One region of the Lysinibacillus sp. C5.1 genome, then DNA from elsewhere that is predicted to be linked to it. Evidence: riboswitches for the same ligand, from Rfam matches in the RefSeq annotation. Region 1 holds a riboswitch; each other region holds the start of a gene.
The links. A riboswitch is a leader RNA that binds a small molecule or an ion and turns the genes downstream of it on or off. The one in region 1 is predicted to bind cobalamin.

Region 1 (4,290 bases):
CGCAAAATCATGGCTTGCAGTACCTGTTTCTTGGTTCATTGCCCACGGTTCATTTTCTTCTCTTAAACGCTGATGAGGACGTAAAGGCTGTTGTTCTTCCCCGAGCGTATATTTACGTTGATAGCCTCGCGGTGTAATCATTTTATTATCATAGAAAAACGTCGAAGAGTTGCCGATAATAACCGTTGTTAACATGCCGATATCATGCTCAAGCATCTCTGCTAAAGTCGTCATCGTAATTTCCTGACGCTCTCGGTAGGCACTCTTGACAAGACCTACAGGCGTATCAGGCGAGCGATATTCAAGTAAAATTCGCTGGGCTTCTACAATTTGACGTGTACGGCGACCACTTTTTGGATTATATAAAGCGATGACAAAATCTGCCATAGCTGCTGCTTCCACACGCTTGGCGATTAAATTCCATGGCGTTAAATGGTCACTTAAACTAATGGTACAAGAGTCATGCATAATCGGTGCACCTAGTAAACTTGCACAGGAATTAATAGCTGAAATACCTGGTACGATTTCGACTTCAACACCTGTTGCTTCTGTCCAACCAAGCTCAATAAGCACTTCATAGACAAGCCCCGCCATCCCATATACACCCGAATCTCCACTTGAAATAACGGATACAATATTGCCAGCTTCCGCTTGACGTACTGCTTCTTGCGCTCGTGAAACTTCTTCTGTCATGCCCGTACTAACAATCGACTTTGCACTAACTAAATCTTGAATAAGCTCAACATACGTTTTATAGCCAATAATAAATTCACTTTGTTGCAGTGCCTCCACAGCACGAGTCGTAATATGGTTAAAATCACCAGGGCCAAAGCCCACAACAAAAATCTTTCCTTTTTGCGCCATTTTTTACCCCTCTTTCACCTTATCGATGCCTTTAATGGCTGTTGTTTGCGGTGTACGCTGTAATGTACCTTCTTTCAGTGTAAAAACATGTTCACTATGTAAAGAGTCATGGTTTAAATCTTGTACAAGTGTTCTTCCGTGTTCAACCGATGGCACACGATACCAATTTCCTTGTGGATAAGCGATGACAACACAGGCATCTTTGCATCTGCCATTACAGCGCGTTCTTGTCGTATGTATTTCCTTATCAAGTGCTAATTTCTCGATTTCATCTCGTATTGCTAGGGTAATTTCCTCTGCCTCTTTTTTCATGCAGCTACTGCCATTACAAATAAAAAGATGCGTTTTCATTCCCTCTAAGTTCCAAGTTGTCATTGCTTTTCTCCCCTCATTTACTTTTAGGAAAAAGAAAAAACCTTCACTCTATATCGAAGAGTAAAGGTTTTGTAGAAGCCAAAATAAAAACGAATATACACGTATCCGCTCTCGCTTCACTTCTCCCTCCGAAAAGTTTGCATGCCATCAATAAGCAGGTTTCCTGACTTAAGCTTCCTTTTACTCTCGCGCCTTCCCAAGTTTTCAGTGGCATTGCGATTTCATCAGCTATTACAGTAGCGGGGGCTGTATCGGATTTACACCGATTTCCCTATTATCTCGAACTTTTTCGAGCACTTATAGATGTATCTATATTAAATTGAAATGCTGTAAGTTTTTAAAATGAATTGAAAAACTGTCTCTATCATAGCCTATTTTTTTCATACTTTTCAACATTTCTTTTTCATTTATTAGATTTTTAATAAAATTTCAACAAGTATTTCATTGATAGCGACCGTTATTCTCTTGTATTTATCTGAATTTTCTAGAATGTCAAACAACGAAAAAATTTTTTTATAAAAAAAGGATAGCTTGCGAATGGAAAAACATGTTACACTGTGTCGTGAAATCTCACAATTTCATCTTTTTTCGGTGCGAAGTGTAGCCATTTCGCTTAAAAGGGAAGCCGGTTCAAGTCCGGCGCGGTCCCGCCACTGTACTAGGGAGTTTTATAGAGAATGTCACTGTCCAATGGACGGGAAGACCTATAAAACGTTGAACTAAAGCCAGGAGACCTGCCGAAAAAAACGTGATCGTTTCAACCTACGAGGATAGGTGTGCGGCTTAGCAGATGATGATTCTATTTGCTTTTTCAGCTATGCACTTTTCCTAAATTAGGAGAAGTGCTTTTTTTATTGCGCACGCTACATTCGAAAATTTTGATTTAAGGAGGAGAGATTTTGAAATTATCTTTTTGGAAACTTAGTTACTTCCTACTAGCATTTTTACTAGTACCAAAACAAGCATTTGCCATGCACATCATGGAAGGATTTTTACCGATTGAATGGGCGATATTTTGGTGGATTATTTCGATTCCATTTATTATTTTAGGGTTACGCTCAATTCGCAAAACAATTGATGAAAACCCTGAAACGAAAATGATATTAGGGCTATCAGGGGCATTTGCATTCGTCTTATCTGCATTAAAGATTCCATCTGTTACGGGCAGTTGCTCACACCCTACTGGTGTTGGACTTGGCACAGTCCTGTTTGGCCCATTAGCAATGAGTGTGATTGGGACAATCGTCTTATTATTCCAATCGTTACTATTAGCGCATGGTGGCATTACCACTCTTGGCGCAAATGCTTTTTCCATGGCGATTGTAGGACCAATGATTGCGTATGCTGTTTTTAAAGGTGCTCAAAAAATCGGTCTATCCTTTTCTCTCGCTGTCTTTTTTGCAGCAATGCTTGGGGATTTGGGTACATATGTTGTCACATCCGTTCAACTTGCACTTGCCTTCCCTTCAGAAGTGGGAGGCTTTATGGCTTCATTCACGAAATTCGCAGGGATTTTCGCGTTAACACAAATTCCTCTAGCGATTAGTGAAGGGATTTTAACTGTCATTGTGATGAATTTCTTAAAAAAATACAATGTAAGCGAATTAAAAGCTTTACGTGTTTTCTCTGCAAAGGAGGCACATTAACATGAAGAAAAATTTACTGTTATTAGCTATTGTGATATTTTTAGCAATCATCCCTCTATTCATCCAAAAAGGCGCTGAATTCGGCGGTGCTGATGGTGAAGCTGAAGCAGCCATTGGTGAAATAAACAAAGAATACGAACCATGGTTTGAAAGCTTATGGGAGCCACCAAGTGGTGAAATTGAAAGTCTATTATTCGTCTTACAAGCCGCTATTGGCGCTGGTTTTATTGGCTATTTCGTGGGCTATATGCGCGGTAAGCATAAAGAAGGTTAAACGATGTTACTCATTGATAAGTATGCTTATATGAATAAACTAGCGTCCGTTCATCCGTTAGAAAAAATGACGTTCTCCCTTGGGTTGTTGCTATTGTCGCTTATCATGAGAGATGAACAAATTTCACTCATTACATTTCTTGTAATGAGTGCTTTTATCATTTTAGGCGCAAAAATTCCTTTACAATATTATGCAAAACTCCTGCTTTTACCGAGTTTTTTCTTGCTCTCCAGTTTACTATCTATTTTGATTTCGATTGCACCTGCTGCTAGTATTTTGCCGGCGCATCTATGGACATTTTCGCTAAGCCAGTGGACCATTTTTATAGGAAATGACAGCTTGATAACAGCGCGGCACCTGTTTTTCACCGTTTTGGGCAGTATTAGTTGTTTATATTTTTTAATTTTAACGACTTCCGTACAATCCATTTGTTATGTCTTACGGCAATGGCGGTTGCCAGCTTTATTTGTGGAGTTGGTAGAGCTAACATACCGTTTTATTTTTATCTTTTTGAACAGCATGCAAAAAATTCATCTTGCACAACAAGCACGTCTTGGTTATCAATCACCCATGCAATGGCTTCGGTCGATTTCCATGCTTATTGCAGCACTGTTTGCCGAAATGTTCCAACGCAGTCGCGAACTAAATAATGCGATGCAGGCACGCGGTGGCGAAGCTGTCTATTGGCAGGAAAGTAGTAGCTACAACAAGAAAAACTGGTTAGGCATTGTTATTATTTTCGTATCCCTCATTATCTATGGAGGTATTTCTCATGACTGAGCTTTATTTTAATCTTCAACATTTATCTTATGCTTATGCAGACGGCACTCAAGCTTTAACAGATATTACTTTGCAAATACCAAAGGGAAAAAAAATTGCCCTGCTTGGTCACAATGGCGCAGGTAAATCTACGTTATTTCAGCATTTAAATGGTATTTTAAAACCGACAGCTGGCACTATTTCTTTTTGTAACGAAACGCTTAGCTATTCTAGAAATGCATTAGCAACATTACGACAACAAGTTGGCATCGTCTTCCAAGATGCGGACAATCAACTTTTTTCTGGTACCGTCAAGCAAGACATAGCTTTTGGGCCATTAAATCTTGGCTGGTCAAACGAAAAAATTGAAGA
Region 2 (4,290 bases), 590 kb from region 1:
TTTGTTGCGACGATGTTGTTCGCTTCGGCGGTGCTTTGCGCGGGCACACACGTAAGTCCAACCCTCGCTAACGCGCGGAATGCCCGCGTCTTACACTGTGTGCGTTCTGAGCAGGAGTCACCGCCTCCGCTACTAACAACTAGTGAACTCTTCTAATTTTTTATTTATTGCAAAAGCAAGAATAGCTAAGTTCTCCATGTAGAAAAATTTATGAACACCTTTCCTCTGTTCCTTAAATTATTTTAGTTTTGTCCTAACCTTTATCTTTTTTTAGTATACCAATATACATATAAAAGATGGGCGTATTTCTATCAATCTTAGGATAAATAAACTATAATAATGGTATTATAGTAATATTATAGTTAGGGGATTTTGGTATGACTTTACGAAAAAAAAGTATTTTTGGGTTTTCATTATTAAATTTAATAATGATTGTAGTATTAATTATAGATCTTGCTAATTTAACAGCATTAGCATGGCTATCTACAATATTAACGATTATTGGTATCTCCATTACTTTATCCTATATCTTCTATGTTAAATATAAAGTGATTCAACCTATTAACCAATTATCTAATGCTGCGAAAGCAATTTCAGTAGGTAACTTTGACTCTGATGTCATTACTGTACAAGACAATAGTGAGATTTCAGAATTAGCAAAAGCTTTTATAGAGATGAAAGAGCAATTGCGTACGATGACACTAACAATTGCCAACAGTTCGACAGATTTATCTGCCAGTATCGAAGAGTTGTCTGCAAGTACAAATGAAATTACAATGGCTGTGGAAGAAGTTGACCATCAAATGGAAAAAACGTCAAATGGCCTTAAACAAGCCGCACAATCGGCAAACAATAGTGCTGTTGCAATGCAGGAAACAGTAGATGGCATTGAGCGTATTTCGATTGCCACACAGGATGTTTTCAACCACGCGAAAGAAGCGAATGATATCGCAGGTAATGGTGCAGAAATTTTGCATGTTGCGAAAAACCAGATGGAGTTTATTTCATCGTCAACAGATAAAACGAGTACCTTAATAAAACACTTATCAAATAAAATGACAGATATTAAAAAAATGACAGAAATGATTACAACGATTACAGATCAAACGAATTTACTTGCTCTAAATGCTGCGATTGAAGCGGCACGTGCTGGAGAACATGGGAAAGGTTTTGCGGTCGTTGCGGAAGAAGTTCGTCATTTAGCAGAGCAATCCAAGCATTCTGCTATTCAAATTGTGGACCTTGTAGTAGGTATTGAAAATGATACGAAACAAGTTTCTGTGGCTGTGGAAGAAGACTTGAAAAATGTTCAACAGGGGGTCTATGTCATTGATGAAGCAACAAAATCTTTTGGCAATATTTCGCAGCACGTGAGCCAAATGACTGACCAACTCGAAGGCATTTCGACAACTGTAAATTACTTGTCAAATCGTGCAAATGAGGTAGCTAATCTCGTGTCAACAATTGCAGGGGGTATGGATCAATTGTCCAGCTATACAGAAGCTGTGCTACAGTCAATGGATGAGCAAACGGCTTCCATGCAAGCAGTCAATCAAGTTTCACAGGAATTAACGATACAGGCTGATGATTTACAAAAGATTACAAATCAAATTCATGTATAAATTAACAACGGATAGTTATTTAGGTGATAGATAGTCATTTTAGCAAGTGCACATACATTTAGGCTGCTGTTTGACTTTAAAATACGACTACTTTACAATATAATGTAATAGTTTAGTAGGAATTTTCCAATAAATTCCTTAACAACTGAATAGCGTGTAGTAAGAGGTGTAAATTGCATGCAATTTACTTAAAAGGGAAGTCGGTGAAAATCCGACGCTGTCCCGCAACTGTGAATGTGAGCGTCTTTTCAAATTATGACCACTGTCAAACGACGGGAAGGTGAAAAGAAGCGATGACCATAAGTCAGGAGACCTGCCTGTTACGAGTACACACCATAAACCTACGAGGAATAGGAGGTGGCATGTTGACAAAACAGAATAATCTGTTCGTCACAGTACGTCAAACAACCAACACCAAAGGATGTAAAGGGATACGGCATCAAGCCAAATCGCTTCCATTGGTGCACTGTTTGATGTTATCGGATGAATGATATTTTTTAAGTACGATAGCCATAATCACGGATTTCCTCTACATTTGTAGGAAATCCGTATTTTTTATGTAATCGATACCTTTGTTTTGAAAATATGTACGAGAAGAGGTGCAAGTATGACAAAAATTCAGGTATGTTCAACACGAGAAAAGAAAAATGTTGATATGAAGATTTGTAAGCAACCGCGCATGGAAGTTGCCAAGCAACGAAAAACGAGAATGGTCATTGAGGCGCTAGTTGATCAGTTTTTAGCCACAGGGCTTATTCCGCACGATCGATTGTTTGACTGCATTTTTTATAATAAAGACATTATTTGGATTCAAAATGATGTCTATGAAGGATACCTATTTGCAAAAGCAAGTGTGGCTGATGAATTGAAAACAAAAAAGAATGGTTTTATGATGTATATGCCGACCAATCCGATTGTTTATGAAGTAAATGAAGAGGCCTATCATTTAATTACACGCATCGATTCAATTCGAGCTAAACCCAATTTGGATCGCCTGAATGTAGAGCCCAAACCTATTTTAAGTGCTGCAAGAGTCAATGATTTACTATGTTCGATGGTAATGCGTTTTTATCAAACGTATTTGCAAGACTTATCGTTATCAATTCAGGAAAATCAAGATTATAGTAAAATACAACATTTAATAGACTATGTAGAGGGTGAATATGCTCAGTTTTTACAAAGTGTAAAAGAATTAAATGATTATCATTTAAATTGGCATCCGCGTGGCAATGGTCATCAATTGTTGCTGCAACGCATTGAGCAATTACAGATTTTAAAAAGTAAACCTGGGTCGGTTCTTGTGGATTTCTCAAATCATCATGGGTATGTGATTGTGGAGTCAGCGAATTCTTTGAAAAGGAAAACGAAAAAAGCGTTGTAAATTTTTATATCTGTATCGATATGCATACTATGCAATATTCGATTTTTTTCTGAAAGGCATCGAGAAATTTCGATGCCTTTTTATTTTATAGACAATGCATGGCTGCTTTTGCCTCATACCATGGAACTGCATAGCCTTTTCCTTTTGCACAAAAAATACTTGACGACGTATAGTCAGGATCAGCCTGTTTATTATAATTAATTTGTTCGATTATTGCCTCGCTATTATGACATATATCATAGCCATCGAATTGTAAAGATAAAGAGCCTTTGCCGTTTGTGTAAGTAGCAAAAGTAGTACTATAGTGCATAAATGTTGCAACTGGTACACGTCCTGTTAAAATGACTTGCTCCTCTGACAAGATCGGTGAGTCAAAAGTACCGTCTGCTTGTTGGATATCGTTCATCATTCTGCCGATAAAATCATTGGATGCTTTCATTTTGAAGCGGTAATAGGGCTCAAGTAAGATATTTTCGGCTTGTTCTAGCCCTTGTCTTAATGCACGGAAAGTAGCTTCCCGAAAATCTCCTCCTTCGGTATGCTTGATATGAGCTCGTCCTGTCAACAGTGTAAAGCGAATATCAGTAACAGGAGAACCAGTTAATAAACCGTGATGCTCGCGTTCAAATAAATGTTTTTCGATAAGGCGTTGGTGACCTACTGATAAATCATCAGCATGACAGGCATTAACAAACGTATTCCCAGTTCCGCGGATGTTCGGCTCCATGAATAAGTGTACCTCGGCATAATGCTTGAGCGGTTCGAAATGTCCGTAGCCTGTTACAGTCGTTGCAATAGTTTCCATATACAAAATTTGAGGTTTATCAAAGGTAATAACAAGTGAAAAACGATTTTTTAATACTTCAGCAAGTACTTCAAGTTGTATGACACCCATAATATGTACATGAATTTCTTGGAATTTTTCTTGCCAAACGACGCGTAACGATGGCTCCTCGGCTTCCAGTAAACGAAAAATCTGTAAAATTTCCTTTATATGCTGTTGCCCTTCATACAGTACTTTTGCTTGTAATGTAGGCACAAGTTCATAAGGTTTTGGGAGTAGTGTACTTCCTAAAATGTCTCCTATCTTCGCCAGGCTAAGCCCTTTCACTGCAAAAATGTCTCCTGCTTGTACGGCTTGGGTTGTCTGAAAACGACGCCCATTATACAGCCTAATTTCAGTTATTTTTTCGGTAACATCGCCAAATGCAAAGTCATCACGAGTATGCAATGTTCCTTGTAAAGCTTTTATAAAAGTTAAGCGTTGTGTGCCATCATGGCGAATTT
Region 3 (4,290 bases), 390 kb from region 1:
AAGAAGTACCAAAATCAAACTGCAAAACTCCTATTAACCAAAGCAGATATTGAATAAGTAAAGGTTTGTCTGTCCCAAGTTCCTCACGTAATGCCTGGATTGCCTCTTCCGTTGGCGTAACTTTAGCCAATCTTAAAATAACCTCCGCAGGCTCTATTGGAACGAAGCGAATAAATACAAACGTCAATATAGATACCCCTAATAATACAAACGGTAACGTTAAAATTCTTTTTAAACAAAACATCCATGTCGATTCGTACATGCTGTCACCTCCTACCCAATCCTATGATAAAGAGAGAGCTGTCTTTGTAAGACACTCTCTCTTCTACTTGTATTACTCTGTATCCATTTGTGCATATGGAATATCATATTCAGATGCACGAGGCACAAAATCCTTCATATATGGTTGATAAATCACGTTATTTGTTTCATAAGATATCGGATAGAATAGTGCTTGATCATGGAACATAGTTAAAATATCCGTATAGAGCTGCACTCGTTCCTCTTCATCTGTTCCAACTAATAATTGGTGAATTTTAGTATCAATTTCTTTGGTGTTTGGTAAACCTAATTTTGCTTCATAAACACCACTAGCATTTGGTGTAGCTGATTCATTAGCAAAGCCATGTGGATCTGTTGGTGGTCCGTTTGTACGCCAAAAATTAATATCCACCTGATTATCCATTAATTTTTGAAGGCCAACCATTACATCTGCACCTTCTAGATTCAACTGTACCCCTATTTTTGCTAGTTCACCTTGCATCAACTCAGCCATTGGTTTTTGAATGGCATCTGTTGCGATATAGATTAAATCTAATGATAATGGTTGTCCGTTTTTCGAACGAATTTTATCGCCCTTTTGTAATGTCCACCCAGCTTCATCAAGTAGCTGTTGCGCTTTTTCTGGATTATACAAGATTGGTTCTAAATCAATATTGGCAAAAGGAATTGCATCCCAAAATAGTGTGTCGGCCACTTTTTCTGTACCATGTGTAATACTATCAACCATTTGCTCCTTATTGATAGCATATTGAATGGCTTGACGTACCTTTAATTCTGCTAACGGTCCTGACTGCGTATTGAATAATAACGCTTTTGTAGACAATGGTTCAGAGGTAGCTGTTTTATATTTGTCACTATCTTTTAAATACGAATAGTTATCTAAACTAATGATGCCACGACCATAAATTAAATCTAACTCTTCGTTTTCAAATGCCAACGAAATCGATTCAGAATCAGGGATGATTTTTACTTTAATTTGTTCTAAGAGAGGTTTTTCCCCCCAATAGTTTTCGTTGCGACTAAATAAAGCATATTCATCTTTTTTGTAATCTGTTAATACCCATGGACCTGTCCCAACTGGTGCTTTGATGGAATCTTGCGTCGCATCTCCTTCAGGGAATCCGTTATCCCCTAAAAAACGGAATGGACGTACAAAGGCCAGTTCGTTTAATACTGGATAATAAGGTTCATCTAATTGCAAACGAATTGTATAATCATCTTCTTTTACAACCTCAACAATATGGTTGACCATGCCCATCCAAAAATGTATTTCCCGATTTGCTAATATGGCATCGAAGTTACGAATGACATTATCCGCATTAAAAGCAGTTCCGTCTGAATACTTAACGTCTTTTCTTAAATGGAAAATGTAAGAAGTCTTATCCTTTGAAATGTCCCAACTTTCTGCTAGCTTAGGCGTAATAGTCCCATCATCGTTATACTCAACCAAAGATTCGTAGACCATTGCTTGTGCAGTCATTTGATTAGGTAAATATGTATGAGGGTTTAATGGACCGACATCTAAAGGCCATCCAATCGTTATCATTTTTTCGTCATTTGTTTGTGTTGTTGTTTTTCCCTTTTCTGTATCAGTGTTTGTACAACCTGCAAGAACACTGAAAGTCAAAAAAAGTACAAACGGAAGTAAATACTTTGTCAATCTCATTTTCTGTCTCCTATCTCCTATCTTGGTTCAAAAGCATCTACTACTAGATAAAAGAAAGCATAAAAAAACCTTATTCAAAAAGAATAAGGATAGATAAGCCTACAAAAAGTAAGTCTCCATCCATCTCCCTATCTTTCGTAGATCATCAATGAATCTTCTTACAAGCAGGCATTCTGGCTCATGAATCATTATTTTGTTTCACCTTCACGAGTAATAACTCTGTGTCAATGGAAACAAAACTCCTCATTTACAGTTGCGGGACAGCATGGGATTTACACCCATTTTCCTTTTAATTGAATGAAATTTCATTTCACTCAAACTTGTAATAATTGCTATGAAATTAGTATTAAACATAACATGCACGAAAGTTTACGTCAATTTTATTTTCAGAATATAATAAAATAAGAAAAATCTTCATTATTTTATAAACTTGCTGAGTGTATTCATTTAACTAAAAAAGACCATTGTTCCAAAAGAGAATAAGGCTGACGTTTTATTAAATATCTACTCCAAATATAAAATTTTAAAAATCTTAGCGTAGCCTTCCAGTCTCATTTGATAAATTGATAAACCTCTCTTTAAGTACTAACTTCCCCAGGATTTTACAAAACAGAAAATAGATTTATAAAACTGATTGTATTAATATTTTTTGCACTTTTAACTAGATAATCAACATAGTAATTAACACTATCAAGCATACGATTACAAGCATATCTCATACGAATGATACATATAGTGATGTTAGTATTTCATTCAAACAGAATTCTATAATTAGACTGAGATGGATTTATAAGATATGCGAATATTATCTATAAAGATAGGATGATGACCATTATTGAAAAATCGGTTCTAGCTATGGTTATTTTACGTGTATTGTCTGGAAGTATTGAAGTAAGTGCTGGTTTGTTGATGCTAAAGTTGAACAATTTAGAAAAAGCATTCTATATTAATACAATGCTTGCATTGGTTGGTCCAACAGTTTTAATCGTAACAACAGCAATTGCATTATTTGGACTAGCTGATAAAATACCTGTGGCGAGAATTATTTGCTTATTTACTGGAATTACACTTATCATTGTTAGCTCACATATAAAGTAATAGGGACATTTCGTTCTAAATCCTTGTTATGTATTAGCCATCCTGAACAATATCTTTACTGTTCAATAATTTGCTGTAGCGTGTGACGACGCTACTTTTTTTATGTAAAAGTCACCTCTACCTAACAAATTGAGATTGTGTGTATCGCACGCAATTATTCGTTTGTGGCGTTGGTGCTTAAAATCGTCCACACACTGTTGTTAAAAAGAACACTAACTAAACACCTCCGCGTTAATTGATATATACAATACTCGTTAGTCAACGCGAAAGGTGTTTTATTTGTTAGGTCAGTTTTAGTTCTACAAAAGTTTGTTTAGGAAATATATTCTGGTTTTAAGTTAACATGTGGCCGCCTTCTACATGAAGAACCGTTCCAGTCACGAAACTATTTTGTAGCAAATATAGTACGCTTTGTGCAACATCATCAGCTCGCCCTATTCGTTTCACAGGGAGTTTATTTTCAACTGTATTATAGAAGTGATTACGTGCTTCTTCTGGCATTTTGCTACGGGATGGTGTATCAATTATACCTGGTGAAACGATGTTTACTCGGATAGGAGCAAGTTCTAATGCCAAAGTCTGACCTAAATTGGAAATAGCCGCATTAACTGCACCTAGTATTGCTGAGCCCACCATAGCCTTGTAGGCTACAACGCCAGAAAATAAAATAATAGAACCGTTTGGTGAAATGTTAGAAGCACCGTATTTGGCTGCATAATATTGTCCCCAAAATTTGTTTTCAAACAGTTTTCGTGCTTGTGCTGTATCCGTTTGGAGGAATGCCCCGCTGGATGTTTCTGCCGCGCTTATCACCAGATGATCGACATGACCAATCTTTTCAAAGAAAGATTGTACTTGCTGTTCTTGTGTTGTATCTAGAATATAAGTTGTTGCCCTAACTCCTAATTGCTCTTTTGCCTTCTGCAATTTCTCTTCGGAGCGACTGGCAATGATTACTTCTGCCCCTTGCGCTACTAGCTGTTTAGCTGATGCCAAACCAATCCCAGAGCTTCCACCGATAATTACAACTTTTTTATCTTTTAACATATTTCTCTCCCCTTATTCGTTTACATAAGTTTAAAAATTCAATATCTCTTGCAGGTGTAAATCAAGTTCGGATACAAACTTTTCAATCTTTGGATTTTTGACTACGTCATAACAAGAGAAACTCTTTAATGGTTTCATTCCGATAAATTTCTGTATAAGATGTAAATGCATTATTGCATCTTCTAGGGTATTCCCTT

Region 2: it holds a riboswitch for cobalamin, as region 1 does, so the genes downstream of both, I5435_RS10795 (hypothetical protein) here and I5435_RS13740 (energy-coupling factor ABC transporter permease) in region 1, are expected to answer to the same signal.
Region 3: it holds a riboswitch for cobalamin, as region 1 does, so the genes downstream of both, nikA (nickel ABC transporter substrate-binding protein) here and I5435_RS13740 (energy-coupling factor ABC transporter permease) in region 1, are expected to answer to the same signal.

Annotation. Positions count from the first base shown of each region.
Region 1 is NZ_CP066226.1:2,820,596-2,824,885, forward strand. Features, by position in the region: gene cobJ (precorrin-3B C(17)-methyltransferase) at 1-864, opposite strand, end outside; gene I5435_RS13735 ((2Fe-2S) ferredoxin domain-containing protein) at 868-1,239, opposite strand; cobalamin riboswitch at 1,376-1,555, opposite strand; cobalamin riboswitch at 1,812-1,995, shown strand; gene I5435_RS13740 (energy-coupling factor ABC transporter permease) at 2,139-2,885, shown strand; gene I5435_RS13745 (energy-coupling factor ABC transporter substrate-binding protein) at 2,887-3,159, shown strand; gene cbiQ (cobalt ECF transporter T component CbiQ) at 3,163-3,939, shown strand; gene I5435_RS13755 (energy-coupling factor ABC transporter ATP-binding protein) at 3,932-4,290, shown strand, end outside.
Region 2 is NZ_CP066226.1:2,233,101-2,237,390, forward strand. Features, by position in the region: gene I5435_RS10790 (methyl-accepting chemotaxis protein) at 378-1,622, shown strand; cobalamin riboswitch at 1,770-1,957, shown strand; gene I5435_RS10795 (hypothetical protein) at 2,230-3,003, shown strand; gene I5435_RS10800 (GTP-binding protein) at 3,089-4,290, opposite strand, start outside.
Region 3 is NZ_CP066226.1:2,429,486-2,433,775, reverse strand. Features, by position in the region: gene nikB (nickel ABC transporter permease) at 1-262, opposite strand, end outside; gene nikA (nickel ABC transporter substrate-binding protein) at 335-1,948, opposite strand; cobalamin riboswitch at 2,095-2,287, opposite strand; gene I5435_RS11760 (YqhV family protein) at 2,771-3,046, shown strand; gene I5435_RS11755 (SDR family oxidoreductase) at 3,380-4,093, opposite strand; gene I5435_RS11750 (NAD(P)H-dependent oxidoreductase) at 4,124-4,290, opposite strand, start outside.